DNA from 3 places in the Novosphingobium sp. GV079 genome. Region 1 is predicted to be linked to each of the others. Evidence: predicted binding sites of a transcription regulator. Region 1 holds the regulator's gene; each other region holds the start of a gene.

The links. Region 1 encodes LexA, which represses DNA repair genes until DNA is damaged. Its sites were predicted from a motif close to GTTCCNCNCTTGTTCT; they were not measured.
Region 2: the regulator LexA is predicted to act here: its motif matches at 6,345-6,360, upstream of uvrA (excinuclease ABC subunit UvrA).
Region 3: the regulator LexA is predicted to act here: its motif matches at 5,057-5,072, upstream of C8K14_RS12485 (ribonucleoside-diphosphate reductase subunit alpha).

The regions. Positions count from the first base shown of each region.
Region 1 is NZ_QBUE01000012.1:68,547-78,635, reverse strand. It holds gene trpE (anthranilate synthase component I) at 1-1,153, shown strand, start outside; gene C8K14_RS15440 (YcxB family protein) at 1,162-1,677, shown strand; gene C8K14_RS15435 (aminodeoxychorismate/anthranilate synthase component II) at 1,688-2,272, shown strand; gene trpD (anthranilate phosphoribosyltransferase) at 2,269-3,264, shown strand; gene trpC (indole-3-glycerol phosphate synthase TrpC) at 3,277-4,065, shown strand; gene C8K14_RS15420 (reverse transcriptase-like protein) at 4,073-4,519, shown strand; gene moaC (cyclic pyranopterin monophosphate synthase MoaC) at 4,527-4,997, shown strand; gene C8K14_RS15410 (molybdopterin molybdotransferase MoeA) at 4,994-6,229, shown strand; gene lexA (transcriptional repressor LexA) at 6,287-6,976, shown strand; gene C8K14_RS15400 (nucleotidyltransferase domain-containing protein) at 7,342-7,641, opposite strand; gene C8K14_RS22900 (hypothetical protein) at 7,638-8,279, opposite strand; gene C8K14_RS15390 (HNH endonuclease) at 8,276-8,968, opposite strand; gene C8K14_RS15385 (ComEC/Rec2 family competence protein) at 9,291-10,089, opposite strand, start outside.
Region 2 is NZ_QBUE01000003.1:240,524-250,612, forward strand. It holds gene C8K14_RS04945 (type III polyketide synthase) at 1-669, opposite strand, end outside; gene C8K14_RS04950 (DHA2 family efflux MFS transporter permease subunit) at 788-2,356, shown strand; gene C8K14_RS04955 (23S rRNA (adenine(2030)-N(6))-methyltransferase RlmJ) at 2,475-3,305, shown strand; gene uvrA (excinuclease ABC subunit UvrA) at 3,359-6,334, opposite strand; gene C8K14_RS04965 (ABC transporter ATP-binding protein) at 6,448-7,185, opposite strand; gene C8K14_RS04970 (iron ABC transporter permease) at 7,200-8,183, opposite strand; gene C8K14_RS04975 (ABC transporter substrate-binding protein) at 8,180-9,106, opposite strand; gene C8K14_RS04980 (TonB-dependent siderophore receptor) at 9,140-10,089, opposite strand, start outside.
Region 3 is NZ_QBUE01000008.1:154,962-165,050, reverse strand. It holds gene tldD (metalloprotease TldD) at 1-796, opposite strand, end outside; gene C8K14_RS12510 (zinc-finger domain-containing protein) at 886-1,119, opposite strand; gene C8K14_RS12505 (ABC transporter ATP-binding protein) at 1,216-2,175, shown strand; gene C8K14_RS12500 (hypothetical protein) at 2,266-2,493, opposite strand; gene nadB (L-aspartate oxidase) at 2,681-4,273, shown strand; gene C8K14_RS12490 (GlsB/YeaQ/YmgE family stress response membrane protein) at 4,334-4,585, opposite strand; gene C8K14_RS12485 (ribonucleoside-diphosphate reductase subunit alpha) at 5,253-7,319, shown strand; gene C8K14_RS12480 (PepSY-associated TM helix domain-containing protein) at 7,675-8,067, shown strand; gene C8K14_RS12475 (DUF2171 domain-containing protein) at 8,196-8,453, opposite strand; gene C8K14_RS12470 (ribonucleotide-diphosphate reductase subunit beta) at 8,774-9,829, shown strand; gene C8K14_RS12465 (MerR family transcriptional regulator) at 9,920-10,089, opposite strand, start outside.

The DNA.
Region 1 (10,089 bases):
GCCCACGCTGGCCTGCCTGGTCGGCTATTTCGGCTATGAAACCATTGGCCTGGTGGAAAAGCTGCCACGCGCCCCGCAAAGCGCGCTGGAACTGCCCGACATGCTGTTCGTGCGCCCCACCGTGCTCCTGGTGTTTGATCGCCTGACCGACGAACTCACCGCCGTTGCCCCGGTGTGGGCCGAGGGCGGCACACCGCAGGCCTTGGTCGAGCGTGCGACTGATCGCATCGATGCCACGCTGGCGCGCCTGCATGGCCCCCTGCCCGCAGATCCGCGCCTGCCCAAAACCGTCGATCTGGTGCGCGAGCCGCAGATGGCGCCCGAACGCTATGGCCAGATGGTGGCCCGCGCGCGCGACTACATCACCGCCGGCGATATCTTCCAAGTGGTGCTGGCGCAGCGCTTCACCGCGCCGTTCCCCTTGCCGCCCATGGCGCTCTATCGCGCGCTGCGGCGGATCAACCCTTCGCCGTTCCTCTATTTCCTCGATCTGCCCGGCTTTGCCCTGATCGGATCGAGCCCGGAAATCCTCGTGCGTATCCGCGATGGCGAAGTGACCATCCGCCCGATCGCCGGCACCCGCCCGCGCGGCGCCACCCCGGCCGAAGACCGCGCCAACGAGGAAAGCCTGCTGGCCGATCCCAAGGAACGCGCCGAGCATCTCATGCTGCTCGATCTCGGCCGCAACGACGTGGGCCGCGTGGCCGCCGCCGGCACGGTCAAGGTCACCGAAAGCTATACGATCGAACGCTATAGCCACGTGATGCACATCGTCTCGAACGTGGTCGGCCAGCTCGATGCCAAGCGCGCGGATTCGGTCGATGCCTTGCTCGCCGGCTTCCCCGCCGGCACGGTCAGCGGCGCGCCCAAGGTGCGGGCGTGCGAAATCATCGCCGAACTCGAACCCGAAACGCGCGGCGCCTATGCCGGCGGGGTCGGCTATTTCGCGCCCGATGGCTCGGTCGATAGCTGCATCGTGCTGCGTACCGCCGTACTCAAGGATGGCGTGATGCACGTCCAGGCCGGCGCCGGCATCGTGGCCGACAGCGACCCGACGGCCGAACAGCGCGAATGCGAACACAAGTCTGGCGCCCTGTTCGCCGCCGCGCGCGAGGCGATCCGCGTTGCGGCAGAGCCGGCGTTCGGGCAGTGACTCACGAAGTGACGATCACGATGAGCTACCAGGACTATCTGGAAGCCAATCGGTTGAGGTCGCGCAGCCGATGGACCTTGGCGGGCATCTTGCGCTTCGTTCTGCTGATCACAGTTGCCTACACAGCGCTATTCGTCGTCATCGAATTTCCCCATTCGTGGATCAAGCTCGCCGCCGACGCGATCACCGCCTTCGTTGTCGCCCTTTGCGCCTATGCAGGCATCCGCATCTTTTTGCTGTGGCATGTTCCGCGCTTGACGAAAAAACTGTACGCGCAACAGCCATCTGCCCGCGCACCCTACCAGTTCAGCTTCGACAACGAAGGGATAAAGGCAATCGGTCCGTTCGAAAGTTCCAATCTTCCTTGGTCGCATTTGAACGGCTGGCTAGAGAACGATCGCCTTTTTCTTTTATCAAAAACCACTCTGACTTTTTTCTGCTTGCCCAAGGATCAAATCGGGGAAGCAAACCTGTCAGCGCTTAAACAATGCCTCTCCGATGCTGGTATCAAGCGGGGAATATAGAAGATTGGCCATGATCCTCGTCATCGACAATTACGACAGCTTCACCTGGAACCTCGTCCACTATCTGATGGAACTGGGCGCCGAGGTGAACGTGGTACGCAACGACGCGCTGACCGCTGCCGAAGCACTGGCTTCGGGTGCCAAGGGCTTCCTGCTCTCGCCCGGCCCCTGCACCCCCAACGAAGCGGGCGTCAGCCTCGATCTCGTCGGCGCGGCAGCGCAAGCGGGCATGCCGCTGCTCGGCGTGTGCCTGGGGCACCAATCCATCGGCCAGTATTTCGGCGGCAAGGTCGTGCGCGGCGGCCTGATGCACGGCAAGACCTCGCCCGTCACGCACGATGGCACCGGTGTGTTCGCCGGCCTGCCCTCGCCGTTCACCGCCACGCGCTATCACTCGCTGGTGGTCGAAGACGTGCCCGAATGCCTGGTCGTCAACGCGCGATCCGATGATGGCCACACCATGGGCTTTCGCCACGCCAGCCTGCCGATCCACGGCGTACAGTTCCATCCCGAAAGCATCGCGACCGAGCATGGCCACGCGATGATCGCCAATTTCCTGGCACTGTGCGGGATCGCGGCGCGGATGCCGGCATGACCGTGCTGCCCCCGGTCGGGGAAATCCCGCTCGATCAGGATGAAGCCGAAGCCGCCTTTTCCGCGATCCTCGATGGCCAGGTAGCAGACGAGGCGACCATCGCCTTCCTCGTTGCGCTGTCCGATCGCGGCGAAAGCGCCAGCGAAATTGCCGGCGCGGCCCAGGCCATGCGCGCGCGCATGATCGGCATTGCTGCGCCCGAAAACGCCATCGATGTCTGCGGCACCGGTGGCGACGGGCACCACACGCTCAACGTATCCACTGCGGTCAGCCTGGTCGTGGCGGCCTGCGGCGTGCCAGTGGCCAAGCATGGCAACCGCGCCGCCAGTTCCAAGGCCGGCGCTGCCGATACGCTGGAGGCGCTGGGCCTCAACCTCGATCGCGCGGTCGAAACGGCCGAGGAAACGCTGGCAGACCTTGGCATCTGCTTCCTGTTCGCCGGCAAGCACCACCCTGCCATGGGCCGGATCATGCCGATCCGCCGTGCCATTGGCCGCCGCACGATCTTCAACCTGATGGGCCCGCTGGCCAATCCCGCCGGGGTGCAGCGCCAGCTCGTCGGCATTGCCCGCCCCGCCTATGTGCCGATCTATGCCGATGCCCTGGCGCGGCTTGGCACGGCGCGCTCGTTCGTGGTTTCGGGGGATGAAGGGCTCGACGAATTGAGCCTGGCCGGCGGCAATGAAGTGGCCGACGTGCATGGTGGCGCGATCCTCATGCACCGCATCGCGCCGGGCGACGCTGGCCTGGCCACCGCACCGGTGGATGCCATTCGCGGCGGCGACGCTGCCTATAACGCCGCTGCGCTCCAGGCGCTGCTCGATGGCCAGCCCGGCCCCTATCGCGATGCCGTGCTGTTCAACGCCGCGGCCGCGCTGATGGTCGCCGGGGATGTCACCGACTGGCACGAAGGCGTTGAAGAAGCTGCCGAAACCATCGACAAGGGCCTGGCCCTTGGCCTGCTGCGTTGCTGGATCGACGCGCTGAAGTAAGGCTCTGTGCACATGACCGACAAGCTTACCGAAATCTGCAATACCAAGCGCGCCGAAGTGGCCCAGCGCAAGGCCACCACATCGCTCGCTGACCTGGCCGCCCGCGCCGCCACGCAAACCGTGCCGCGCGGGTTCGAAGCCGCGCTGCGTGCCCGCGCCGCCAGCGGCTTTGCCCTGATTGCCGAAATCAAGAAGGCCAGCCCGTCCAAGGGCCTGATCCGCGCCGATTTTCAGCCGGCCGACCATGCCCGCGCCTATGAAGCGGGCGGCGCCGCGTGCCTTTCGATCCTGACGGATGCGCCCTATTTCCAGGGGCATGAAGACTATCTCGTCGCCGCCCGCGCCGCCTGTGCGCTGCCCGTACTGCGCAAGGATTTCATGGTCGATCCCTGGCAGGTGGCCGAAGCCCGCGCGATTGGCGCCGATGCCATCCTGATCATCGTGGCCGCGCTCGAGGATGCCCAGATGGCCGAGATCGAAGCCGCGGCGCGCGAGCACGGCATGGACGTGCTGGTCGAAGTGCATGACGAGGCCGAGATGGAGCGCGCCGCGCGCCTGCATTCCCGCCTGATCGGGGTGAACAACCGCGATCTCAAGCGCTTCGTCACCGACATCGCCAATACCGAGCGCCTGGCCCCGCTGGCGCCCGCCGGCACACTGCTGGTGGCCGAAAGCGGCATCAACACCCACGCCGATCTCGTTCGCCTGTCCGCCTGCGGCGCGCGCACGTTCCTGGTGGGTGAAAGCCTGATGCGCGAGGCCGACGTGGCCGCCGCCACCCAGGCGCTGCTGCAGGGCTGACCCCAGCTTGCCGCCGCCCGCACCGCGCAAGCTGTGGTTCGATGGCGGCTGCCGGCCCAACCCCGGCCGCATGGAAATCGCCGTCGTCACCGGCGGCCGCACTTGGATTGTCCCCGATTGCGGTGTGGGTGACAGCAATCGCGCCGAATGGCTGGCCCTGCTCGGCGCGATGGACCTCGCCCGGCAGCTTGGCGAAACTGACGTCGTGTTCTGCGGCGATTCCGCCTTCGTGATCGACCAGATCGCCGGCCGCACCGCCGCCCATCCCGCCACGGCCGATTGCCTTGCCGCCTATCGGAACGACCTCGTTTCATTTTCGCGCGTGCGGGTCCGCCATGTCGGCCGCGCGCAGAACCTTGCCGGCATTGCCCTTGAATATCGCCGCGCCGGCCTCGCCCCGCCACAGCCGCTGGCCGATCAACAGGGCTTGCGCCTTTCCCTGCGCATGGCATGAGCGTGGGATGACAGAGCTTACCCACCTCGATGCCCAGGGCCATGCGCGCATGGTCGATGTCGGCGCCAAGCCCGCCACGCAGCGCGTGGCCGTGGCGCGCGGTATGATCCGCATGTCGGCAACGGCGCTGGCCGCGATCCGCGATGGCACCGTGCCCAAGGGCGATGTGCTGGCCACCGCCCGCATTGCCGGGATCATGGCCGCCAAGAAAACTGGCGAGTTGATCCCGCTGTGCCACCCGCTCTCGCTCGATGCCGTGGCGGTGGAATTTGGCTTTGTCGATGGCGGCGTGGAATGCACCGCCACCGCCTCGCTCACGGCCAAGACCGGCGTGGAAATGGAAGCTATGACAGCCGCTTGCGTGGCCTTGTTGACAATCTACGACATGGCCAAGGCGGTGGACAAGGGCATGGTGATCGAAGCCGTGCGCCTGATCGCCAAGCGCGGCGGCAAATCGGGCGATTGGTCCGCGCCATGAATGCTCCGCCGCGCCAGCCGCCCCTGCCACTCGAACAGGCGCAGGCCCGGCTCATCGCCCTCGCCCCGCGCCTGCCGATCGACCATCGCGCCACGGCAGAGGCGCTGGGTCACTATCTCGCCGCGCCGCTCGTCGCCGCGCGCACGCAGCCGGCCACCGCGCTTTCGGCGATGGATGGCTATGCCCTGCGCAGCGCCGATCTGCCCGGCCCATGGACCGTGGTGGGCGAAAGCGCCGCCGGCCATCCCTATGCCGGCACGGTAGCGCCCGGCCAGGCCGTGCGGATCAGCACCGGCGCGGCCATGCCCGCAGGCGCCGATTGCGTGCTGCTGCAGGAAGACTGCGCGCGCGATGGCGCCGCGCTCGCCATCACCGGCACGCCGCCGCAACCGCCCTCGCGCCATATCCGCGCGGCGGGCATGGATTTTGCTGCGCAAGACCCACTGCTCCCCACCGGCACGCGGCTGGGCGCGGCGCAGATCGCGCTGGCGATTGCTGCCGGGCATGGCCACGTGCCAGTCTGCCGCCGCCTGCGCCTGGCGGTGATCGACAGTGGCGATGAGTTGGCCGCAGCCGGCCACGCCTTGGCCGCGCACCAGATTCCGGCCAGCAACGGCCCGATGCTCGCCGCGATGGCCGCCGCCCTGCCGGTGGACGTGCAGCGCATCGGCCCGGTGCCCGATCGGCTCGATGCCTTGGCCGCCGCGCTCGATAGCGTGCACGAGGCGGATATCGTGGTCACCAGCGGCGGTGCCTCGGTCGGTGATCACGATCTGGTTCGCCCCGCGCTGGAGGCAGTGGGCGCGCGCATCGATTTCTGGCGCGTGGCGATCAAGCCGGGCAAGCCGCTGCTGGTGGGGCAACGCAGCGCCAAGGACCGCGCCGCGCCGCAGGTGATCCTCGGCCTGCCCGGCAATCCGGCCTCGGCCTATGTCACCGCGCACCTGTTCATGCTCCCCCTGCTGCGCGCCGCGCTGGGTGCCGCCCAGCCGCTGCCCAGCCCGCTGCACATGCCGCTGGCCCAGCCGATGCCGGCCGGTGGCGGGCGCACCGAATTCCTGCGCGGCCATTGGGATCGCGTTTCCGTCACACTCGATCCGTTGCAGGATTCCGGCGCAATCGCCCCCATTGCCCGCGCCAATTGCCTGGTGCAGCGCGAGGCCGGCGCGGCGATGCAACCGGAAGGGAGCAAGGTGCCGATCTATCTGCTCGAATTTGGCGGATTTGCTTGACGGGTTCGGTTTGGTTGCTTATTCGTTCCGCATTCGTTCGCCATAGGAGACTTGCGGATGCTCACGCGCAAGCAGCACGAACTGCTCTCGTTCATCCAGACGCGCCTTGATGATTCCGGCATTTCCCCTTCGTTTGAAGAAATGAAGGAAGCGCTCGATCTCAAGTCAAAGTCTGGCGTGCACCGCCTGATCTCTGCGCTGGAAGAACGCGGCTTCATCCGCCGCCTGCCCAACCGCGCCCGCGCCCTCGAAGTGATCCGCGAGCCGGAAAGCCTGGCGACCAAGGCCGCCGCGCGCAATCCCGCGCCGCGCCCCACTGCCCCCGCGTCCGCCACCCCGCGCCCGGCGCCAGTGGCCGCGAACGACGTGATCGAAATCCCGCTCCACGGCCGCATCGCCGCGGGCGCCCCGATCGAGGCGATGGAGGGCTCGGCCATGCTGCCCGTGCCCGCCGCCCTGCTCGGTTCTGGCGAGCACTACGCGCTGGAAGTGTCGGGCGATTCGATGGTCGACGCCGGCATCCTCGACGGCGACTACGCCCTCGTGCGCCGCACCAACACCGCCCGCGACGGTGAAATCGTCGTCGCCCTGGTGCGTGGCGAGGAAGCGACTCTCAAGTACCTCCACCACGAAAAAGGCCGCATCCGCCTCGACCCGGCCAACGCCGCGTACAACCCCCAGTTCTACGCCCCCGACGAAGTGGAAGTGCAAGGCAAGCTGGCAGGGCTGCTGCGGCGGTATCATTGAGGGTGGTGGTAGAGGGGTTTGTGCTGAGTGAATAGGCATCTGCGTGCGGGCCCTTCAACGGGCTACTGTTGGGCGTGATTGCTCCATTGGGCAGCGGTCAACCTCCCCAGCCTGCCTCGCTCTGCGCAGGTTTCCTTGCGCCGGGTCGATAATACGCAATGCCTTTAAGTGTGGCTTTCCTGCCGTTCGACAGCGCCGGGTGGAACCTCAGCACTTGTTTAGAGCAGATATTCGGGGTTCGCCTGGGTGGTGCCGCCACTGCGACAGAGGCGGGGCCGTTAGCAGTCAGTCGGCATTGAAAGGACCAAATGGCGAAGCTACCTTCACAACTGTGCGGTGCGCGGTCGAAATAGAACTCGATCGCGCTAGGCGCGTGACACAGCAGACTTGGCCAAATCCACAAGCGATACGCATCGCTCCTTGAGCAAGAACTCACTCTCATCCGCTTCTGATGGCAACATGCAGAGAATGTGGAGTGGCAATTGTTCGCCGGCCGACCGCATTTCCGCTTTGAGGTTGGATAGCGCTTCACCGCCGGGGCCAATGACAAGAATGTCGATGTCTTTGCCGACCCCGTTCAGGGTCGAGCCGAACATATAAGCGTCGAAATTGGCAAAGGACCCGCAAAACGTCAGCAGATGAGCTGCAATTGCGCCAGCCTTCATGATCTCTGGTGGATGTAGTCCCTCAGCCCTTCCCACTTTATCACCTTGCATCCGAGCTCATTTCCCGCTTCGATCGCTTCTTTAGATGGGCTCCCGTTCGGGTTGATGTTCCACGCGACATCCATCGGACCAAACCGATCCCAAAGGCTGCGAACCGCATCGGCGGTAGGTTCGTACTCTGCGATCATGCCTAATCGGAAAACGACGCCATTCTTGAGAGTGACCTGATAGATGCGATCAAACTCGCGAGCGGCCTGGGCCACACGACCATATTGTCTAAGGAGGCGGTCCACGAAGAAATACGTCTTGTGTGACGCGGTCTTGGCCTTGCCATCCAAGGCAGCCGAAGAGAGCGTTCCAAAGCTGCCCCAGCCTACGCCATGATCCTGCAGAAAGCGGATCGCCTCGCCTTGCCAGACACAGCTGGACCGATAGCCGCAAAGGAAGTCCATGGCTGGAAATCGGTGCCGGTAATATGTGGCGGTTGCCAGGTCAATTGTCTCCCCGGGCGCTATGGCAGCTAGAACGTCCGGCTGTTCCGGGGTCATGACCCTGATCAGGTCGTCCTCCACATGCACTGCAGTAGATCGCCCTGGCTTTGCAAAGTTTGCGAGCGCATAGGTGATTTGCCAGTTCACGCGAATATGCCTTCCATTGCCGGAGGGAAGCGACTTGCGCGGCCAGCGGCGCCGCAGACATGGCGTTCGGACAGGCCGCGCACATGTTCCTGATATTCTGCGAAGGTCCGGCGCTCCTTGTCGGTTGCCAGTCCGAGGTTCGCCTCGATGATGGCCTGCATGCGGTAGTGGTTGGGTAAGATCACGCTCCTCACACGCTGCTCCCACGCCTTCGCAGCCTCGGACTCCGGATCATATTCGAACTCAGCTCCGTCCACAGGGGCGTATCGCTCCCAGATTGCACTGTTTTCGGAAAGGACTGCGGCGACTGCCTCGCGCACTTCCGCGCGCTCGTCATATGCCTTGATACCCTGCTTGAGTGCTAGGTTCGCAAGATGGGCCTGCTTCCAATCCAGGAGAAGCTGGCGGGGATGGGCATCGGGATCCTTGTCGACAATAGTATGGCAGGTCGGACACAATAGGAGCAGGTTGTCGAAGGAATCGGCATCGAAATCCCCATCCGGCCTATCCTCGTAGCGCGGGCCGGCATCGCCATGTGGGATAACGTGCGCCATCTCCGCGATGTGCTTGTCGCCTCCCAACTCAACCGGGAACAGGGCGTCGAGACATTCCGGCCGCTGACAGTGACCCGATGCCGCGGCAAATAAGCGCAGCCGTGTGGCCGCCGGTATAGCCTTGCGTTCCGCCATCAATCCCCCGCCCGATCCACCGATGCCCTCTGCAAAAGTGTCAGCAAATCGATCCCATGTCTAGCGATCCGCCGCTCAGCACAGAACCATATACCAGTTTCTCCGGTGGTTTCCTGCATTCGACGTGAGAGGCTTCTACCGCCCGAAACGAAGGGCTTGGCGCTGAGCGAATGGCTGGTTCTGGCGGAAACTGCCTTTCAAAGCCTCATGGGGAACGACACGTTTTGGTCAAAAGTAGGCGCTATCCACCTATCGCCCGGACTGTTGCGACAATCCAGAATACTGGGCAGGCTGCCCCAAAAATCAACACTGCCGTTACCCATCACCTGCCCTCCCCCACCCACGCCTCCGGCGTCGGAAACCAGCCGTGCTGGCCTTCCGTCTCCGCCACGGTCGTCAGCCGGCCTTGTGCTAGATAGATCGCCAGGCCGCCGGTCTGGCGCAGCAGGCGGCGGTCGGCTTTGAGCCAGCGGGGGTGGCAACTGGTAGGCAAGGTGCGATCGGCGATCACGATATCGGCGGCGGCGCAGGCGGTGGTGAGGGTCTGCCAGTCCACCTGGTCGCGGCCGCGGCTCATCAGCACGGTGTAGCGTCGGCCCTGGCGCACAAGCACGGCGCGGCAGAAGTCCGCGTTGCATTGCGCGCCGGGCCAGGTGTCAAGCGGGCGGGCCTCTCCCTCCAGCCCGGCGTTTTCGAGCAGCATCGAGGGGGTATAGTCGCTGCGCGTGGCGCGGAGCATCAGCAGGTTGGGCCCTTCTCCTGCCAGGGCGACGTGGTGCCCGTCACCGGTCACCAGCACATCGGGCGTCGGTTGCAGCACGGTCAATACCGCGCCTAGACCAACCGGCACCAGGCCCCACAGGCGCACCCGCCCGGTCCACAGCGCTAGCCACAGCAGCCCGCCCACCATCAGGCCAAAGACCCAGCCGGGCATGCCCGGCAGCAGGGTCACTGCGCCGGGCTGGCTGGCGCTGAGGTGGGCCAGGCCCAGCAGCGCATCGAGCGATTTGCCCACCGCCCACCACGCCGGGGCGCCCCACCCCGCCAGATCGAGCAGCAGGGCCAGCGCGATCAGTGGCATGGTAACGAACGTGGTGAGCGGAATGGCCACGACATTGGCC
Region 2 (10,089 bases), on a different contig from region 1:
GTCGAGCGTATCGGGCCAGGTCTTTTCGGCGCTGGCGGTAATCTCGGCAAAGCCGCCCTCGCCGCTGCGCAGCACGCAGGCCGCCGCGCCATCGCCGAACAGCGCGGTCGATACGATATCTGCCTTGTCCGCCCGGTCGGTGCGCAAGGCCATGCTGCATAGCTCCACCGTCACGAACAGCACATGCGACCCCGGCGTGGCGCGGGCGAGCTTGCTTGCCAGGCCCAGCCCGGTTGTGCCGCCGGCGCAGCCCAGCCCGAACACCGGCACGCGCACCACATCGGTGCGGAACAGCATCCGTGCCATAGCGCGCGCCTCCAGGCTGGGGGTGGCGATGCCGGTGGACGACACGGTAACGATGGTATCCACCTGGTCGGCGCGCAGATCGGCCTGGGCCAGCGCCTGCTCCGCCGCCGCGACCCACAGATCGAGCGCCACCTCCAGATAGACCGCGCTGCGTTCGGCAAAGCTGCGTTCCTGGCGATACCAGGCCACCGGCCGCGCCAGTTGCCGGGTGTGGACACCGGCGTTGGTATAGACCGCGGCCAGCCGCTCGAAATCGGCGAAATGCCCGCCAATGAGCGTACGCGCCGTGGCGATCGCCTCTTCCTGGGGCAGGATATTCGGGGGAGTTTCGGTGGCAAGCGAGAGAATTGAAACGGGCAGCATCTACGGTATCGCCTGCAAGACCGGCGAACCGGTGAAAAAGGTGCAGCCCGAAACGATTTTGACGAGAGCGAGTTCCTTGCCTGCGATAGGACAAGGGCGATTTCGCACAGGAGAATCGATGGCTGGACGCATGGTTGGCACGGACGCCCCGAGCCTAGGCGAAAGAGACGGCGCAAGCTATCGCGAATGGATCGGCTTTATCCTGATGTGCCTGGGCATGTTCATGGCCATCCTCGATATTCAGATCGTCGCCACTTCGCTGCCCGCCATCCAGGCGGCGATCGGCATCGCGCCCGATCGCATGGTGTGGGTGCAGACCGCCTATCTCACCGCCGAAATCGTCGCGATCCCGTTGACCGGGTTTCTTACCGCGCGGCTCGGCATGCGCTGGCTGTTCGTGGCAGCGGCCTGCCTGTTCACACTGGCATCGGCAGGGTGCGCGGCCAGTAGCGGCTTTGCCCAGCTGATCGCCTGGCGCGTGGTCCAGGGTTTTGCCGGGGGAACGCTGATCCCGGCGGTGTTCGCCGCCGTGTTCCTGCTGTTTCCGCCGCGCAGCCAGGGCCTTGCCACCACGATCGCCGGCGTGGCGGCGGTGCTGGCGCCCACCATCGGCCCGATCGTGGGCGGGTGGATCACCCAGTCCTATTCCTGGCACTGGCTGTTTCGCGTCAACATCGTGCCCGGCATCGTTGCCAGCCTGGGGGTGTTGCTGTTCCTGCGCGGCAAGCAGACCGGCCGCCAGGCTGGCCGGCCGATAGACGCGCTGGCGCTGGTGCTGCTCGCCGCCGCGCTGGTGGCGCTGCAACTCGGCCTCAAGGACGCGCCGTCGCGCGGCTGGGCAGACCTGCGCGTGGTCGCGCTGCTTTGCGCGTCGGGCATCAGCGCGATCGGCTTTGTCTGGCGCACGGTGACATCCTCTGCCCCGCTGGTGGAACTGCGCTGCTTTGCCGATCGCAACTTCACCATCGGCTGCCTGCTCAGCTTCGTGCTCGGCTTCGGGCTGTTCGGCTCCACCTATCTCATGCCCTTCTTCCTGGGCCTGGTGCGCGAACACGGCCCGCTGCGCATTGGCGAGATCATGCTGGTAACCGGCTGCACCCAGCTGCTGGTCGCGCCGATCGCCGTCTATGCCGAACGCCGGATGGACCCGCGCCTGCTCACCGGTTTCGGCTTCGTGCTGTTCGCCATCGGCCTGCTGCTCAGCACCGGGCAGACTGAGCAGACCGATTTTCAGGCGATGATCGTGCCACAGATCGTGCGTGGGGCGGCGATCATGTTCTGCCTGCTGCCGCCCACCCGCATGGCGCTGGGGCGGCTGCCCGATCGGCTCGTGGCCGATGCCAGCGGGCTGTTCAACATGATGCGCAATCTGGGCGGTGCGGTTGGCCTGGCGTTGATCGACACCACGATCTTCAGCCGCGCCGCCACCGCCGGCAACCACATCGCCGACCAGTTGCGCGCCGGCGACGTAGCCACCGCCGTGCGCATCGGCATTCCGCGCGACGCTTTCCTGGAACAGCGCGGCCAACCGCTCGACGATTTCACCACCGAGATGGTGCGGCCCCTGGTGGAAAAGGCCGCGCTCGTTCCCGCCGTCAATGCCGCGTGGCTGCTATGCGGCGTGCTGGTCGCGCTCGCGGTCCTGGCGCTGTGGTTCGTGCGCCGGGACGCGGCGCTGCGCGACTGACACGGCTGGTCTGGTGAAGAGTGACGTCGCAGGCTAAGGGCGCTGTCGCAGCGGTGCGGCCAGGGCGTGCCAGCCCGCGTGCCCGCATCTCGGCAGACCGTCAGGATTTTGAAGCAGCATGAATTACCGCCATTCCTTCCATGCGGGCAACAGCGCCGATGTCGTCAAGCATGCCCTGCTGATCGCGCTGGTGCGGGCCTTGCAGCAAAAAGACGGCGCGCTGACCCTGATCGACACCCATGCCGGCTGCGGGATTTACGACCTGCGCGGCGATGCGGCCCAGCGCACCGGCGAGGCGACGCAGGGCGTTATGCGGGCCTTTGCCGACCAGAACCCCCTGCTGGACGACTATCGCGCCGCCGTGCAGGCCGTGAACGAGGGCGCGGAGCCACAGCTCTATCCCGGTTCGCCACGGTTTCTGGCGCAGCTGCTGCGGCCGCAGGATCTGCTGATCCTGAACGAAAAACACCCCGACGATGCCTGTGCCCTGCGCGGCGCAATGCGCGATACGCCCGCGGCCGTGCATCAGCGTGATGCCTATGAGCTATGGCTGGCGATGGTGCCACCCCGCACGGCGCGTGGGCTGGTCGTGGTCGATCCGCCCTATGAACAGACCGACGAACGCGCGCGGATCGTCACGACGCTTGCCGCAGCCCAGCGCAAATGGGCCCATGGCGTGACGGTGATCTGGTACCCGCTCAAGGACCGCGCCGCGCATGTCCGGTGGAAAGAACAGCTGCGCAAGCTGCGCATCCCGAAACTGCTGACCATCGAACATTGGCTCTATGATGCCGACCAGCCCGGCATCTACAACGGCGCCGGGCTGTTCATCGTCAACCCGCCCTACGCCTTTACCCAGGCACTGCCGCCCATGCTCGAAGCGCTGCGCGCCGCGCTGGCGCCAGAGGGGCACCGGGGCGAGCTATCAGCCGCCTGGCTGGGCGCGTGATCGGGCGGCCTGCGGCGTAGCCCCTCCCCGCACGGCGGCGAGGGGCTTGGCGCTCATCGCTTGAGCAACGGCGCCAGATAGTGGCCGGTGAAGCTCGCCTTGTTCTTGGCGACCTGTTCCGGCGTGCCCACGGCCACCACTTCGCCACCGCGCACGCCGCCTTCGGGGCCCATGTCGATGATCCAGTCGGCGGTCTTGATCACATCCAGATTGTGTTCAATCACCACCACGCTGTTGCCCTGCTCCACCAGGCGGTGGAGCACTTCCAGCAGCTTGCGCACGTCTTCGAAATGCAGGCCCGTGGTGGGCTCATCGAGGATGTAGAGCGTCTTGCCGGTGGAGCGGCGGGCCAGTTCCTTGGCCAGCTTCACGCGCTGCGCTTCGCCGCCCGATAGCGTGGTGGCCTGCTGCCCCACCTTGACATAGCCCAGGCCCACTTCGCCCAGCATGGCCATGCGATCGCGGATCGGGGGCACGGCCTTGAAGAACTCCACCGCGTCTTCGATCGTCATGTCGAGCACGTCGGCGATCGAGTGGCCCTTGAACTTCACCTCCAGCGTCTCGCGGTTATAGCGCTTGCCGCCGCATTCCTCGCACGTCACGTAAACATCGGGCAGGAAATGCATCTCGATCTTGATCAGGCCATCGCCCTGGCACGCCTCGCAGCGTCCGCCCTTGACGTTGAAGCTGAACCGCCCGGCCTTATAGCCGCGCGCCTGCGCCTCGGGCAGACCGGCAAACCAGTCACGGATCAGGGTGAACGAACCGGTATAGGTCGCCGGATTGGAGCGCGGGGTGCGGCCGATCGGCGACTGGTCGATCTCGATCACCTTGTCGCAATGCTCCAGGCCCTTGATCGCGTCATGGGCGCCGGCCACCACGCGCGCGCCATTGAGCACACGGGCAGCACCGGCCTGCAGCGTATCGATAGTGAGGCTGGACTTGCCCGAGCCGGACACGCCGGTGACGCAGCAGAACGTGCCGAGCGGAATCTTGGCCGTCACGTTCTTGAGGTTGTTGGCCCGCGCGCCTTCCACCACCAGGGACAAGCCATTGCCCTTGCGGCGCTTCTTGGGCACCTCGATCCGGCGCGCGCCGGTCAGGTATTGCCCGGTCAGGCTGTCGGGATTGGCGAGGATATCCTCGAGCGTACCCTGGGCAACGATCTCGCCGCCGTGGACGCCGGCCCCGGGGCCGAGATCGACGACATAGTCCGCCGCGCGGATCGCATCCTCGTCATGCTCTACCACGATCACCGTGTTGCCGAGGTCGCGCAGCCGCTTCAAGGTTTCGAGCAAGCGGTCGTTGTCGCGCTGGTGCAGGCCGATCGAGGGTTCATCGAGCACGTAGAGCACGCCCGACAGGCCCGAACCGATCTGGCTGGCCAGGCGAATACGCTGCGATTCCCCGCCCGACAGCGTGCCCGAGGTGCGATCGAGGTTGAGGTAATCGAGCCCGACATTGTTGAGGAAGCCAAGACGCTCGTTGATTTCCTTGAGGATCGCCTTGGCAATCTGGCTCTGCTGGCTGGTGAGCTTGCCATCGAGCGTGGCGAACCAGTCCAGTGCATCGCTGACCGACAGGCGCGTGCTGGCGGAAATGTCGTTGCCCGCCACTTTCACACTCAGGGCCTCGGGCTTCAACCGCGCGCCGTTGCAGGTTTCGCAAGGCTGCGCGGTCTGGAACTTGCCCAGTTCCTCGCGCATCCAGGCGCTTTCGGTTTGCAGCATGCGGCGATTGAGATTGCCGATCACGCCTTCGAACGCCTTGGAAACGGTGTAGCTCTTCTTGCCGTCGATGAAGGTCAGCGGCACGGCCTTGCCCGCCGTGCCATGCAGGATCACGATCTTCACCTCGCCCGGCAGCTTGTCCCACGGGGTATCGAGGTTGAAGCCGAAGTGATCCGCCAGGCTCGCCAGCACCTGCATGTAATAGGGGCTGGGCGGGTTGGACTTAGCCCAGGGCACGATCGCGCCCTGCTTGAGGCTCAAATGCTCGTTCGGCACCACCAGTTGCGGGTCGAACAGCAGCTTTTCGCCCAGCCCGTCACACGCCGGGCAGGCACCCTGCGGCGCGTTGAACGAAAACAGCCGGGGTTCGAGCGCATCGAGCGTGAAGCCCGAGACCGGGCAGGCAAACTTTTCCGACAGGACAATGCGGTTGTCGGGCAGGCCGGCGCCCTTGAGCTGGCCCCCCTTCACGCTTTTGGCGCCAGTGCCCTTCTTGGCCTTTTCCGGCGCCGCCTCACCATTCAATTCGGCCACGGTCGTATCGGCCAGGTCGATAAAGACCAGGCCATCGGCCAGCTTGAGCGCCTGCTCGAAACTGTCGGCCAGGCGTGTCTGGATGCCGTCCTTCACCGCGATGCGGTCGACCACCACCTCGATATCGTGCTTGTACTTCTTGTCGAGCGCGGGGGCGTCTTCGATCGCGTAGAGTTCACCATCGATGCGCACGCGGGTATAGCCCGCCTTCTGCCACTCGGCCAGTTCCTTGCGGTATTCGCCCTTGCGGCCGCGCACCACCGGCGCCAGCAGGTAGGCGCGCGTGCCCTCGGGCAGGGCCATCACGCGATCGACCATCTGGCTGACGGTCTGCGCGCTGATCGGCAGGCCGGTGGCCGGCGAATAGGGCACCCCGATCCGCGCCCATAGCAGGCGCATGTAGTCATAGATTTCGGTGACCGTCGCCACGGTGGAGCGCGGGTTGCGGCTGGTGGTCTTCTGCTCGATCGAGATCGCCGGCGAGAGGCCGTCGATGTGCTCCACATCGGGCTTCTGCATCATTTCGAGGAACTGGCGCGCATAGGCCGACAGCGATTCGACATAGCGCCGCTGCCCTTCGGCATAGATCGTGTCGAACGCCAGGCTGGACTTGCCCGAACCGGACAGGCCGGTGATCACCACCAGGCTGTCGCGCGGCAGATCGACATCGATCCCCTTGAGGTTGTGCTCGCGCGCGCCGCGCACGGAAAGGGTGGTCAGCGCGGAGCGAGCGGCGCCGGGCGCACGTGTGGGGGCGGTCGACATGAAGGGCAATGTTCCAGATTTGTTCGATTCACGCAAGCCTGTCGCAGCGCAGCAAGAACCGCGCAAGATGGCTCGGTGGGCAAGGGCGATTGGCCCCTGATGTGGGGAGCCGATCAGCCGATCGCAAGCGCGCGGGTGCGCCCATCGCCCACCCAGCGTGCCTTGACGCCCCAAACCCCGGCCAGCACGCCTTCGGCCAGCGCCAGGTGCGGCGCGCCATTGGCGGCCACGGTGCCACGGTCGAGCACGATGACATGATCGGCATGGTTCATCGCCAGGGCCAGATCGTGCAGTACCACCACCACGCCCACGCCCTGCCCCGCCAGACGGCGGAAATGGGCGAGCAGCGCCTGCTGGTGCGCCAGGTCGAGCGCGGCCAGCGGCTCGTCTGCCAGAATCCAGCGCGGCTGCCCGGCCAAGACCCGCGCCAGCAGCGCACGTGCCCGCTCACCGCCCGACAGCGTGCCCACCTCGCGCCCGGCAAGGCCGGTAAGGTCAAGCGCCTGCAAGGCTGCCATGGTTGCGGCCGCGTCGATCCGCATCGGTGTGCGGTGCGGCAGGCGGCCGAGCCGCACCAGCGTTTCCACCGTCACGTTCCACGCCACCTCACCTGCCTGCGGCAGATAGCCGATGGCAATGGCGCGTTCGCGCGCGGTCAGTTCGGCCAGGCGATGCTGGCCCAGCAACACGTGGCCACCATCGGGCTGTTCCAGGCCCGCCAGGGCCGAGAGCAGCGTGGACTTGCCAGCCCCGTTGGGCCCGCAAATCGCGGTCAGGCGCCCCGGCGAAAGCCCCACCCGCACATCGCGCAGGCGGCCCACCATGGTGAGGGCATCGGCAACAAGATCCATGGCCTCGGTGCCTCTCAAGCCAGGCCGCGCCGCAGGCGCAGCAGAAGATGCAGGAAGAACGGCGCGCCCAGCAGGCTGAGCGCTATGCCCAGGCGCAGCTCACCGCCCGCCAGCGGCAGGCAACGGCACAGCGTATCGGCGAGCAGCAGCAACAGTGCGCCGGCCAGCGCGCTGGGAAGCAGCAGGCTGGATGGGCGGCGATCGGTGAACGGGCGCACGATATGCGGCACCATCAGCCCGACAAAGCCGATGACCCCGGCCGCCGAAACCCCGGCGCCCACAACCAGGCCCACGCCCACCACCATCAATCCGCGCAAGGCCACCGGATCGAGGCCCATCGAGCGGGCCGCCAGTTCGCCCAGGGTGAGCGCATCGAGCGCCGGCCCGGCACGCCACAGCAGCACCAGCCCCAGCGCGGTGAGCGGCGCGGCCAGCGCCACATCGTGCCAGCTGCGATCGGTCAGCGCGCCCATCAGCCAGGTGACAATCTCGGTCAGGGCAAAGGGATTGGGCGCCAGGCTGATCGCCAGGCTGGTCAATGCGCCAGCCAGGCTGGACAGCATCATGCCGGCCAGCGTGAACAGCGCCACGCCCCCGGCCAGGCCCGTGCGCGGGCCCGACGCGATCAGCGCCAGCAGCACCATGCCCCCGGCCGCGCCCGCCAAGGCCATCGCCGGCAGCGCGAAAGGCTGCACCGCAAAGCCGGTAAACAGCGACAGCACCGCACCTAGCGCGGCGAGCGGCGCCACCCCGAACAGGCCGGGATCGGCCAGGGGATTGCGCAGATAGCCCTGCATCGCCGCACCCGCCGCGCCCAGTCCGGCCCCGACCATCACCGCCAGCACCGCGCGCGGCAGGCGCAGTTGCGCCAGGATCACCGTGGCATTGGCACCGGCCGGATCGAACGGATTGATCCACACCTGCCCGGCCAGCAGGCACAGCGGAAACAGCACGAGCAGCAAGCCACCCAGCACCAGGGGCAAGGCAGCACGGTTCATGGCATCGCTTCCAGCTCTTGGCGCACCGCCACCATGCGGTTCAGGAACCGGGGAATGGTTGGGCCGCCGCAATAGATCAGGTTGGGGGAAATCGGCACGCGCGCGGTGTGGCGCAGCGCCGCGAGCGCGGGATGGAACAGCAGGCGGTCTTCCTGCGGCGCGGCCTGATCGGCCAGGGTGCCGCGCGGGGTGCCCACGGCCATGATCACGCGCGGCGGATCGGCCAGCATGCGCTCCAGCGACAGGCGTTCGGATTGGCCCAGGCCGCGTTGCGCACTGAAATTGGCAAAGCCGGCACGCATCATCAGGTCTGATGCCAGGGTATTCTGGCCCGGCACCAGGCCGCCCGGTTCCCACAGCACGGCCGTGATCGGCGCCGTGCCCGGCGGCGGCGCCGCGGCGGCGACTGCGCGGTCGATCCGCGCGATCAGCGCGGCGCCGCGCGCCGGCTGCCCGGCCCAGCCGGCCAGGCTGCGCACCTGGGCGCGCGCGGCATCGAGCGATTCGGCAATGCCCACCGTTTCCACGCGCAGGCCCAGCCCGCGCAACGCCGCCAGCGTGGGCGGATCGGCATAGGTGCTGGTCACCACCACATCGGGGTGCAGCGCCAGCACGCTTTCTACCGCGCCATCGGTGGTGGCAAAGCGCATGGCCTGCGCCACGTCCATCGAGGTTTGTGCCGGATCGCGGCTGTAGGAAGACAGCGCCAGGATCTGCGCGGGATCGGCCACTTCTGCCAGGATCGCGTCGCTGCAGGGATTGAGCGACACGATCCGGGGCAGACGATCGGTGGCCTGCGGATCGGCGGGAGCCACCTGCGCGCACCCGCCCAGCATCAGCGCCAGCGCCAGCGCCAGCGCCACGGCACCACGCTCCATGCGCCGGCAGAGCAAGGCAAAGTCAGGCACGATGCGGCCGCTCACGGCAAAGCCATTCCTCCAACCGGCGCAACGCCATCAGTACCGCAGGCGAACGCCACCGAACACGGAACGACCCAGCGCGCCATAGCCCGCTGCCGTCACCAGCAGCCGATTGAACACGTTTTCCACCCGGCCGAAAAGTTCGGCCTGATGAAGGATCGGCAAACTGGCGCGCACGGTGGTGACGCTACCGCCCGCCAACTTGATCGAATTGGCCGCGTTGTCAAAACTTTCCGACTGGAAGCGCAGGTCTGCGGCCAGGGCCAGGCCAGCCCAGGGCGTGGTCCAGTCGAGCGAGGTGGTCAGCGCGTGGCGCGGGCGGCGAGCAAGGTCGTTGCCGAACGTGGCGGCGCCAGGCGTGCGGTCGGTCGCCTCGGTATAGGCATAGGCGATCGTGCCCTTGACCTGGCTGCTGAGCGCGGCGCCCACATCGAGCTCGACCCCCTGCGCGCGCGCCTTGCCGACGTTGTCATAGACGCCATAGGCATGGCCCTGGCACAGCGCGCTTTGCGCCATGAAGCACGAGACATAGGCGATCAGATTGCGGGTATCGCGGCGGAACAGCGTGACCCCGGCATGGAAGCCGCCATCCTGGCTGGCATAGACCACGCCCAGGTCATAGCTGCGGCTGCGTTCGGGAGCGAGTGCGGCATTGCCATAATCGGGCGAGAGCAGCTGATAGAGCGTGGGCGCGCGGAAGCCTTCGCCATAGCTGGCATTGAGGCGCAGCCCGCGCACCACTTCCACCGTGCCGTTGGCTCCCAGGCTGACATTGCTGCCGAACTGGCTCTGTTCGTCATAGCGCACGCCGGCGGCGAGGCTGGCCTTGGCGGTGTACCAGCCAAGCATGGCATGGCCGCTGGTCAGATGCGCGTTCTGGCGCGTGTCATAGGTGCTGTCGAACCGGGTCCATTCGCGATCCGCCCCGAAATCGATCGCGAAATCAGCAGGCAGGCTATAGCGGCCGTTCAATTCCACCCGCTCGC
Region 3 (10,089 bases), on a different contig from region 1:
CGCCTTCCAGGCCATGGCCGACCGCCTCGTGCAGCAACACGCCGGGCCACCCCGGGCCGACCAGCACGGTCATCTCGCCCGCCGGTGCTGCCACCGCGGAAAGATTGGTCAGCGCCTGGTGCAGCGCCTGGTCGATACCGCGGCTCCAGGTCTCGGGCAGGAACAGATCGTCATAGAGCCGCCGCCCACCGATCCCGAACGAGCCGGTTTCGCGGCGGCCATGCTCTTCGACCACGACAGACACGTTGAGCCGCACCAGCGGTCGCACGTCATGCGCGACAAAGCCGTCGGCGCGCACCACCTCGACCACCGACCACGAGCCTGAGAGCGAGGCAGAGACCTGCACCACGCGGGGATCGCGGGCGCGCGCGGCGGCATCGATCTGTTCGAGCAGACGCACCTTGGCCTCGAACGGCACGCCATCGAGCGGCGAGGCATCGGTGTAGAGATGGCGGTTGTTGTTGCGCGGTGGCGGCGCCGGCTGGCCCTTGGCCCGATCGAGCAGCTTGAGCGTTTCGCCCGCCCGAGCGATCGCGGCGGCCGACACCTCGTTGGCATGGGCAAAGCCGGTCATCTCGCCCGAAACGCCGCGCAGGCCAAAGCCGGCATCGCGCGAATAGTCGGCCGTCTTCAGGCGCCCGTCGTCAAAGCCAAAGCTTTCGCTGGCCACGAATTGCAGGAACAGCTCGCCATCATCGCACGCGCCCAGCGCGCCGCGCACCAGGCGTTGCGCGTCATCGGGGGTGAGCAGGCCGGGGCGATAGAGCAGCGAGCGGGTGTCGGCAGAAAGCGTCATCCCGCCGATATAGGCACGCGCAGGGCCGCTGGCCAGCGGCGACCTGCCGGTGCGCCACAATTGGTGCGGCGCAACCGGTTAGCGCCGGTTCAGGCGGCCTGCGTGGCGCCTGTATCGATAGGCGTGTCGGCCGGGCCGCCCTTGAGCACGAAGCGCTTGTCGCAATAGCCGCATTCGACATAGCCCTTCTCGTCGATCTCGAGCCACACGCGCGGGTGGCCAAGAGCGGAAGGCTTGAAAGCGCCGGTCGTGCGGATGCCGCTCGACCCGTCGCAGCTGACGCGGGTGGCATCGGTGAAGATCGTTTCGGGAGGCTGGATCATGCCCCGCCGCCTAGCAAATGCCACCGCGCCGCACAATTGCCGTTTTGCCCCATTGAAGCCTTTACCTTGCCGCCAAGTGGAGGCAGGAAGCGCGGCATGAACGCCCCCGCCTCCATCGCCGAAACCGCCGCCGAACCCGCCATCCGCATCCGCGACCTGGTCAAGCGCTATGCCGCCACGGGCAAGGCGCCGGCCAAGCTCGCGCTCGAAGGCGTCAGCTTCGATGTGCCGCGCGGGGAAATCTTCGGTCTGCTTGGTCCCAATGGCGCGGGCAAGTCCACGCTCATCAACACGCTTGCGGGCCTGGTCCTGAAAACCTCGGGCACGGTGGAAATCTGGGGCCACGATATCGATGCCGACCGGCGCAACGCCAAGGCGGCGATCGGCATCGTGCCGCAGGAAATCGTGTTCGACCCGTTCTTCACGCCGATCGAAGTGCTCGATATCCAGGCTGGCCTCTATGGCGTGCCCAAGCACTTGCGCCGCTCGATGGAACTGCTGCGCGCGGTGCACCTGGCCGACAAGGCCAAGGCCTATTCCCGCTCGCTGTCGGGCGGCATGAAGCGCCGCCTGCTGATTGCCAAGGCCATGGTCCACACCCCGCCCGTGCTGGTGCTGGACGAACCGACCGCCGGGGTGGACGTGGAACTGCGCCGCCAGCTGTGGGAACTGGTGGGCGAACTCAATGCCGGCGGCGTGACCGTGGTCTTGACCACGCACTACCTGGAAGAAGCCGAGCAGCTGTGCGACCGCATCGCGATCATCAACCACGGCCGGTTGATCACCAACAAGCCGACGCGCGAACTGGTTGGCATGGCACGGGAAAAGGTCGTGGTGCTGACGCTGGACAAGCCGCTGGTGCAAGCGCCACAGCATCCCGCCTTCATCAAGGCGACCCTTAACGAAAGACAGGTGGAAATCACCTATGACAAGGACCGCAGCAACGCGGGCGAAGTCATGGCCCTGGTCCAGGGCATGGGCGTGCAGATTCTGGACGTGTCGACCCGCGAGGCCGATCTGGAAGACGTGTTCGTGAGCCTGACCGCCGGCGCCTGAGACGCCGCCGCAGCGCCATAAGTGCCCAGCAAAAAGGGGGTGCAGCCATTGTGGCCGCGCCCCCTTTTTTGCATCGGGAAAACCCTGTCGTTACTGGGCCTCGGCGCCCTTTTCGTCCAGCGCTGGCGCCCGCATAGCGCGCCAGCCGCCGCCTTGCCGACGATAGATCCGCTTACCGCAATCGACACATTCGGAATTGTAGTTGAAGCCATCCCATGCGACTTTATCCCGCTGTGGGCGATGGCGGTTGAACAGGCACAGGACACGACCGAACATCATTTTCCGCCTGACTCCGAAGGCACTTTTCAGATGCCGCATTCTTAACATTCCATCTGATGAAAATGAAGCGAAATTATAAGATTTCTATATCTTAAGTTATACATCTCCCGTCCAGGCCCGCTATCGGCACGGCCCACCCAGCGGCAAATCACTTTTCAAACCGGGCCCGCGCGGGCAAAGAGGCGCGCGTGAACACCCTGACCCCTTTTCCTCGCACGGCCCAGCCATGAGCGGGCACGACGTTCTCATCATCGGCTCGGGCGCAGCCGGGCTTACCGCCGCGCTGGTTCTGGCCGAACGCTGCCGCGTCATGGTGCTGGCCAAGGGCCGACTCGACGGGGGTTCAACCGCGTGGGCTCAGGGTGGCATCGCCGCCGTATTGGACGAAGGTGACACTTTCGAGGATCACGTGCGCGACACGATGATCGCGGGATGTGGCCTCAACCGGCGGGAAACCGTGGAATACGTGGTGGAGCATGCGCCCGAGGCGATTGCCCGCTTGGGCGAAATCGGCGTGCCGTTCAACGAAGAGGCCGGCAGCCTGCACCTGACCCGCGAAGGCGGCCATTCGCACCGCCGCATCGTCCATGTCGATGATGCCACCGGTGCGGCCGTGCAGCAGGCGCTGATCCGCGCGGCGATGGCGCACCCCAACATCACGCTCAAGCCCGACATGGTGGCGATCGACCTGGTCACCGATCGGCACCGCGCCCACCCCAAGGGCGATCGCCGCGTGTGGGGCTGCTATGCCCTCAACACCGCCAGCGGCAAGGTCGAATGCCTGACCGCGCGCGCCACGATCCTGGCAACCGGCGGCGCCGGGCGCACCTATCTGTTCAGCACGGCCCCGCGCGGGGCAACCGGCGATGGCATCGCCATGGCCTGGCGCGCGGGCTGCCGCGTGTCCAACATGGAATTCATGCAGTTCCACCCCACCTGCCTTTATAATCTGGAGGTCAAGAACTTCCTGATCACCGAGGCGGTGCGCGGCGAAGGTGGGCACCTCAAGATCCCGCCCGGCTTCCCCGGCGGTGGCGAGCGCTTCATGCCGCGCTTCGACCCGCGCGAGGAACTGGCCCCGCGTGACGTGGTGGCCCGCGCCATCGACCACGAGATCAAGCGGCTGGGGCTGGACTATGTCCATCTCGACATCAGCCACAAGGACCCCGAATTCGTCCGCGGCCACTTCCCCAATATCTATGAGCGGCTGCTGGGTCTGGGCATCGACATGACGCGCGAGCCGATCCCGGTGGTGCCGGCGCAGCACTATACCTGCGGCGGCGTGCTGGTGGACCTGTCCGGGCGCACCGATCTCACCGGGCTCTATGCCGTCGGCGAATGCTCGGAAAGCGGGCTGCACGGCGCCAACCGCCTGGCATCGAACAGCCTGCTCGAATGCTTCGTGTTCGGCGATGCTGCCGCGCGCAACATTCTCGATTGCTGGGACGAGTTTTCACCCCCGCCCGAAGTGCGCGGCTGGGACGAAAGCCGCGTGGCCGATTCCGACGAAGACGTGGTGATCAAGCAGAACTGGACCGAGTTGCGCCGGTTCATGTGGAACTACGTGGGCATCGTGCGCACCAACAAGCGCCTGGAGCGCGCCGCTCATCGCATTGCCCTGCTGCAGAGCGAGATCAACGAATACTATGGCAATGTGCGCGTCACGGCCGATCTGATCGAGTTGCGCAACCTGCTCCAGGCCGCAGACTTGATCGTGCAGAGCGCGCGGGCGCGGCGCGAGAGCCGCGGACTGCATTACAACCAGGATTTCCCCCAGGCGCAGCCCGCCGCGCGCGAGACCATCCTGGTGCCCGGCTGACCGGCGGCAGGCTGACCGGCGGCGGGGCCCCTGCCCGGCCGCGCCATCATCAAGCCGCTATTACCAGAAGTGGCGGCCCAGATAGATCAACAGCATCGCGCCCAGCACCGAGGCGAGGCAACCGGCGCGGTTGAACCCTTCGCTCACGCTCCCGCGTCCCGCCAGACTCGATGCCAGGCCGGCCACCAGCGCGCCGCCGATGCCCAGCGCGATCGTGCGGGCAAGGCCAATCTCCACTGCGCCGGGATAGAGAAAGCGGGCGGCGATGCCGACCAGCAGCCCCGACAGCAGCATCGAAAGGATATCGCGCATTACTCGTTCCTCCTGTGCGAAGGTGCCGCGCCCGGCAGCGGCGTGCCGCCCAGCCCTGGGGTCCTCCACTTGGTACACCCCCTATGGGTAGTGCGGCTGGGGATATCGTGCCAGTGCCTCTGGACATCGTATTTTCCACAGCAAAGCCAGCGGGTACGAAAAATATTTCGGACCCGTCATTTTTCCCTTGAAGCCTTGGAAAGCCCGCGCGTCGCTGCACTGCAGCATGAGCGGGACAGCGACGAAGCGAATCGTACTTGCGACGAATCGCGTAGCCCTTGAGGGCATGTGCCACTTGCCTGCCAGACCCGGTTCAAGCACTATGGGTTGTGGTCGTGGCCACGGAGGGCAACCAAACCTAGTTATATGTCAGGATGCACCCCATATAGGGTGCATGTGGCTCGTCCACCGTGGCGGAGCCTTTGACGTTGCTTGGGTTTTCGGCGTCGCGGCATGGCAGACAGGGATTCTGTTCCCTTTCTGTTTCAATTTATGGCATGATCGCGAGCGCGTTGAGTCGTCTCTCGTTGTGCCACCGAAGCCAGGCCGCAAGGGCCAGCACATGCTGGATCGCGCGGCCATTGGCAGTGTCAGCAATATCCGGTCCGTCACTCGCGGCGGGCCTCGTGCAAACGGGGAATGGAACGTGAATTTCAGGACCGGGGAAATGAACGATGGAACGGCTGTGATGGCGCAGGACGAACTGGGACTGGAAGGTGGCCTGGCCACCCTCGAACGCGACGCCGCGCCGGAGACCCCGGCAACCGCAACCAAGGCCACGCGCAAGGCTGCGCAACCGGCGGAAGCAAAGGCAGTGGACATGCAGGCAGACGACAAGGGTAGCGCGGATCTGGTTTCGGCCGCGGCCGCGATCATGGCCAGCGCGACGAGCGATGCCGCAAAGGCCCAGCCAATCGATTCCAAGTCGGTCAACCCGCGCCGCTTTACCATCGTCACCGATGCCGCGCGCGACGCCAAGCTGACGATCTTTGGCAAGGACACGCTCGACGATCGCTATCTGCTGCCCGGTGAAACCTACCAGGATCTGTTCGCGCGCGTGGCCGATGCCTATGCCGACGACCAGGACCACGCCCAGCGGCTCTATGACTACATCTCCAAGCTGTGGTTCATGCCCGCCACGCCCGTGCTGTCGAACGGCGGCACTGGCCGCGGCCTGCCGATCTCGTGCTATCTCAACTCGGTGGAAGACAGCCTGGAAGGCATCGTCAAGACCTGGAACGAGAACGTCTGGCTCGCCTCGCGCGGGGGCGGCATCGGCACCTATTGGGGCAACGTGCGCGGGATCGGCGAAAATGTCGGCCTCAACGGCAAGACCAGCGGGATCATCCCCTTCGTCCGCGTGATGGACAGCCTGACTCTGGCGATCAGCCAGGGCTCGCTGCGCCGTGGCTCGGCCGCCTGCTATCTCGACATCTCGCACCCCGAGATCGAAGAGTTCCTCGAAATTCGCAAGTCCTCGGGCGATTTCAACCGCAAGGCCCTGAACCTGCACCACGGCGTGCTGCTGACCGACGAGTTCATGGAAGCCGTGCGCGATGGCGCCGAATTCGCGCTGCGCAGCCCCAAGGACAAGTCGGTGCGCGGCAAGGTCGATGCCCGCTCGCTGTTCCAGAAGCTGGTCGAAGTGCGCCTGGCCACCGGCGAACCCTATATCGTGTTCTCCGACACCGTGAACCGCATGATGCCCAAGCATCACCGCGATCTGGGCCTCAAGGTTTCCACCTCCAACCTCTGCTCGGAAATCACGCTGCCCACCGGCATCGATCACCTTGGCAACGATCGCACAGCGGTGTGCTGCCTCTCCTCGCTCAACCTGGAAACCTGGGACGAGTGGCAGGGTGACAAGCACTTCGTGGAAGACGTGCTGCGCTTCCTCGACAACGTGCTGCAGGACTTCATCGACCGCGCGCCCGACGAAATGGCCCGCGCCAAGTATTCCGCCGCGCGCGAGCGTTCGGTCGGCATGGGCGTGATGGGCTTCCACTCGTTCCTGCAGAAGAAGGGCATTGCCTTCGAATCCGCCATGGCCAAGGCGTGGAACCTCAAGATGTTCCGCCACATCGCCGCCAAGGCCGACGAAGCCTCGCTGCTGCTCGCCCAGGAACGCGGGCCCTGCCCCGACGCGGCCGACATGGGCGTGATGCAGCGCTTCTCGTGCAAGATGGCCATCGCGCCGACCGCGTCGATCTCGATCATCTGCGGCGGCACCTCGGCCTGCATCGAGCCGATCCCGGCGAACATCTACACGCACAAGACGCTGTCGGGCTCGTTCGTGGTCAAGAACCCCTACCTGGAAAAGCTGCTGCGCGAAAAGTCCAAGGATTCCACCAATGTGTGGAACTCGATCCTGGAACGCGGCGGCTCGGTCCAGCACCTCGAATTCCTCTCGGCCGACGAGAAGGCGGTCTACAAGACCAGCTTCGAAATCGACCAGCGCTGGCTGCTCGAATTCTCGGCCGACCGCACGCCCTATATCGACCAGGCGCAGTCGCTGAACCTCTATATCCCGGCCGATGTCGACAAGTGGGACTTGCTGATGCTCCACTTCCAGGCTTGGGAAAAGGGCATCAAGTCGCTCTATTACCTGCGCTCCAAGTCGGTGCAGCGCGCCGGTTTTGCCGGTGGCGTGGAAGCGGACAACACCGCCGAGGCACGCCGGATCGAGCTTGACGTCAAGCAGACCGATTACGAGGAATGCCTGGCCTGCCAATAAGGGCTTGCCAATAAGGCCCAACCGCTGACCGCCTGGCGATAGGTATTTATCGCTCGAGGCGCTTCACCGAGGCCATTTGGGAAACGAGGGGGCGATCGGCCAGCATGGCATGATCGCCCCTTCCGGCCCCACCCAGCGGTCCCACCCGCCGGAATCGCGCCATTCGCTATCCTGCCCGTGATCGTTACCCAGTGAGCGTCACCCATGCCGGACCATGCCAAGACCCTGCCGATGTTACAGATGGCGACATTTCGCTGCTTGCCCCGGCTGGCAACACACCGTCACAAGGTGGCGCGGCCCGGCGATGCCAATGCCGGTATCGGCAGCGGGCCACAGGACCATAGGGGATCGTTCAATGCGCAAGTGGCACCGCTGGATTTCGGTGTTTTTCGGAGTCTTCCTGTTGTGGATCGCCGTGACGGGCACGCTGAGTCAGGTTGTTCCGCTGCTCAGCGGCGGGGACGGCGACCGGCCGGCCAAGACCATGGCGGATGCAACCCCGGCCAAGCCGGCGTTCGTCTGCCCGCCGGACTATATGTGCCGGCCCAAGCCCAAGGGCGGCAAGTCCATCGTCGGGTTGCTGCACCATCTGCATTCGGGCGAAAGCTTTGGGCCGGTCGGGGTGCTGATCAGCACGCTGTCGGGCTTTGCGATGATCTTCTTCAGCTTTTCGGGGCTGTGGATGTACATTCAGATGTGGCGCAACCGCAAGGATCGCAATCTCAAGCCGGGCTGGTTCTGGAACTAGGCGACCAAGGAAAAAGCGCCTCGCCACTTACGACGTGGAGCGAGGCGCCTTCCGGTCGCCAGGGACGACCTAGCCGCGAAGGGGACGCGGCTTTTCGTGAAACTTTACCCAATATGGGAAGCGGAAACCTACTTTTCCTCTTCCTCAAAGGTCAGGGCGACGTCGGCATTGGCCGAAAGACGCACCGTGTCGCCTTCGACGCCGGCCACCAGGCCGAGCGACAGGTAGTGATGGTGCCCTTCGTGGGCGCCGCTCTTGGCCTTGGTCAGCTTGATGCGATGTCCATCGACATGATCGACCGTGCCAACCGGGGCACCGTCTGCGCCGATGACGGCCATGTGCTCGCGAATCTGGCTTGCGATGGGATTGCTGTCGTTGCCGGTCATGCCCAGCCTCCTGCATTGTGTGGTGGTATGAGGGATGCGGGCCGTGTTCGCCCGTCTGCCCCTGTGCCCACAATGCCGCGCCTGGCCGGCCGTTCCCGGCATTATACCCTGCGATCGCATGTCGCGCCCGAATGGGCAGACACCGCTGGTTGGCGCAAGCCGGAATGCGCCCGGCGCGCCGCGCAGTGCCGCCGCGCCGGCGCTCCACCCTTTCTTCCGGGCCCGTGGCGACACCGCCCTGGCCTTATACCCTCCAGGCCGGCTTTCCCTGCCGCCTGAAACAGCCCATATTCATTCGAATTCCAACAGGATTGCCACCCATGTCCCTTCTTGAAGCCCGCAAGACCTACAAGCCCTTCGAATATCCCTGGGCCTATGAATACTGGAAGCGTCAGCAACAGATTCACTGGATGCCGGAAGAAGTGCCGCTGGGCGAGGATTGCCGAGACTGGGCGCAGAAGCTGTCGGACCACGAGCGCAATCTGCTGACGCAGATCTTCCGCTTCTTCACCCAGGCCGACGTGGAAGTGCAGGATTGCTATCACGAAAAGTATGGCCGGGTGTTCAAGCCCACCGAAGTGAAGATGATGCTGGCCTCGTTCTCCAACATGGAAACGATCCACATCGCGGCCTATTCGCACCTGCTCGACACGATCGGCATGCCGGAAAGCGAATACGGCATGTTCCTCGAATACGCCGAAATGAAGGACAAGCATGATTACATGCAGAACTTCGGCGTGGACAGCGACGAAGACATTGCCCGCACCCTGGCGATGTTCGGCGGCTTCACCGAAGGCCTGCAGCTGTTCGCTTCGTTCGCGATGCTGATGAACTTCCCGCGCTTCAACAAGATGAAGGGCATGGGGCAGATCGTCTCGTGGTCGGTGCGTGATGAATCGCTGCACTGCGAAGGCATCACCCGCCTGTTCAAGGAATTCTGCAACGAGCGCCAGTGCCTGACCAAGGCGGTCAAGGAAGACATCCTCGATTGCTGCCAGAAGACCGTGCGCCTGGAAGATGCCTTCATCGACCTGGCGTTCGAGCAGGGCCCGGTTCCGGGGATGAGCCCCAAGGAAATCAAGCGCTACATCCGCTACATCGCCGATTGGCGCCTGGGCCAGCTGGGCTTTGATCCGATCTACATGATCGAGGAACACCCGCTGCCCTGGCTGACCCCGCTGCTCAACGGGGTGGAACACGCCAACTTCTTCGAAACGCGCGCCACCGAATATTCCAAGGCGGCCACGCGCGGCAACTGGAACGATGTGTGGTCGAACTTCGACAACCGTCGCAACGCCAAGGCAGCCAACACGGTTGAAGAACCGACCGAAGAAGACGTCGACATGTTCGGCGCGGCCGGCATCGCTGCCGAATAAGGCCCCGAACACGGCATAGGCCTCAGGCCAACGAGAGCCTCGTCCCGTGCGCCGTGCACGGGGCGAGGCTCTTGCGCATGGGGCGGCTGATCAGGCCGGCGGCGCCATGAACGCGGGCAAGGGGCCGATATCCTTGCCCGCCTTGCGTGCGGCCGCGGCCGCGGCGGCGATGAAATCCCAAACCTGCTTGCTGAAGCCGGGATCGGCCTCGCCCTGCCAGTTGTCCATGTCGGCATAGAGGCGGCTCGCCCCTTCCCACA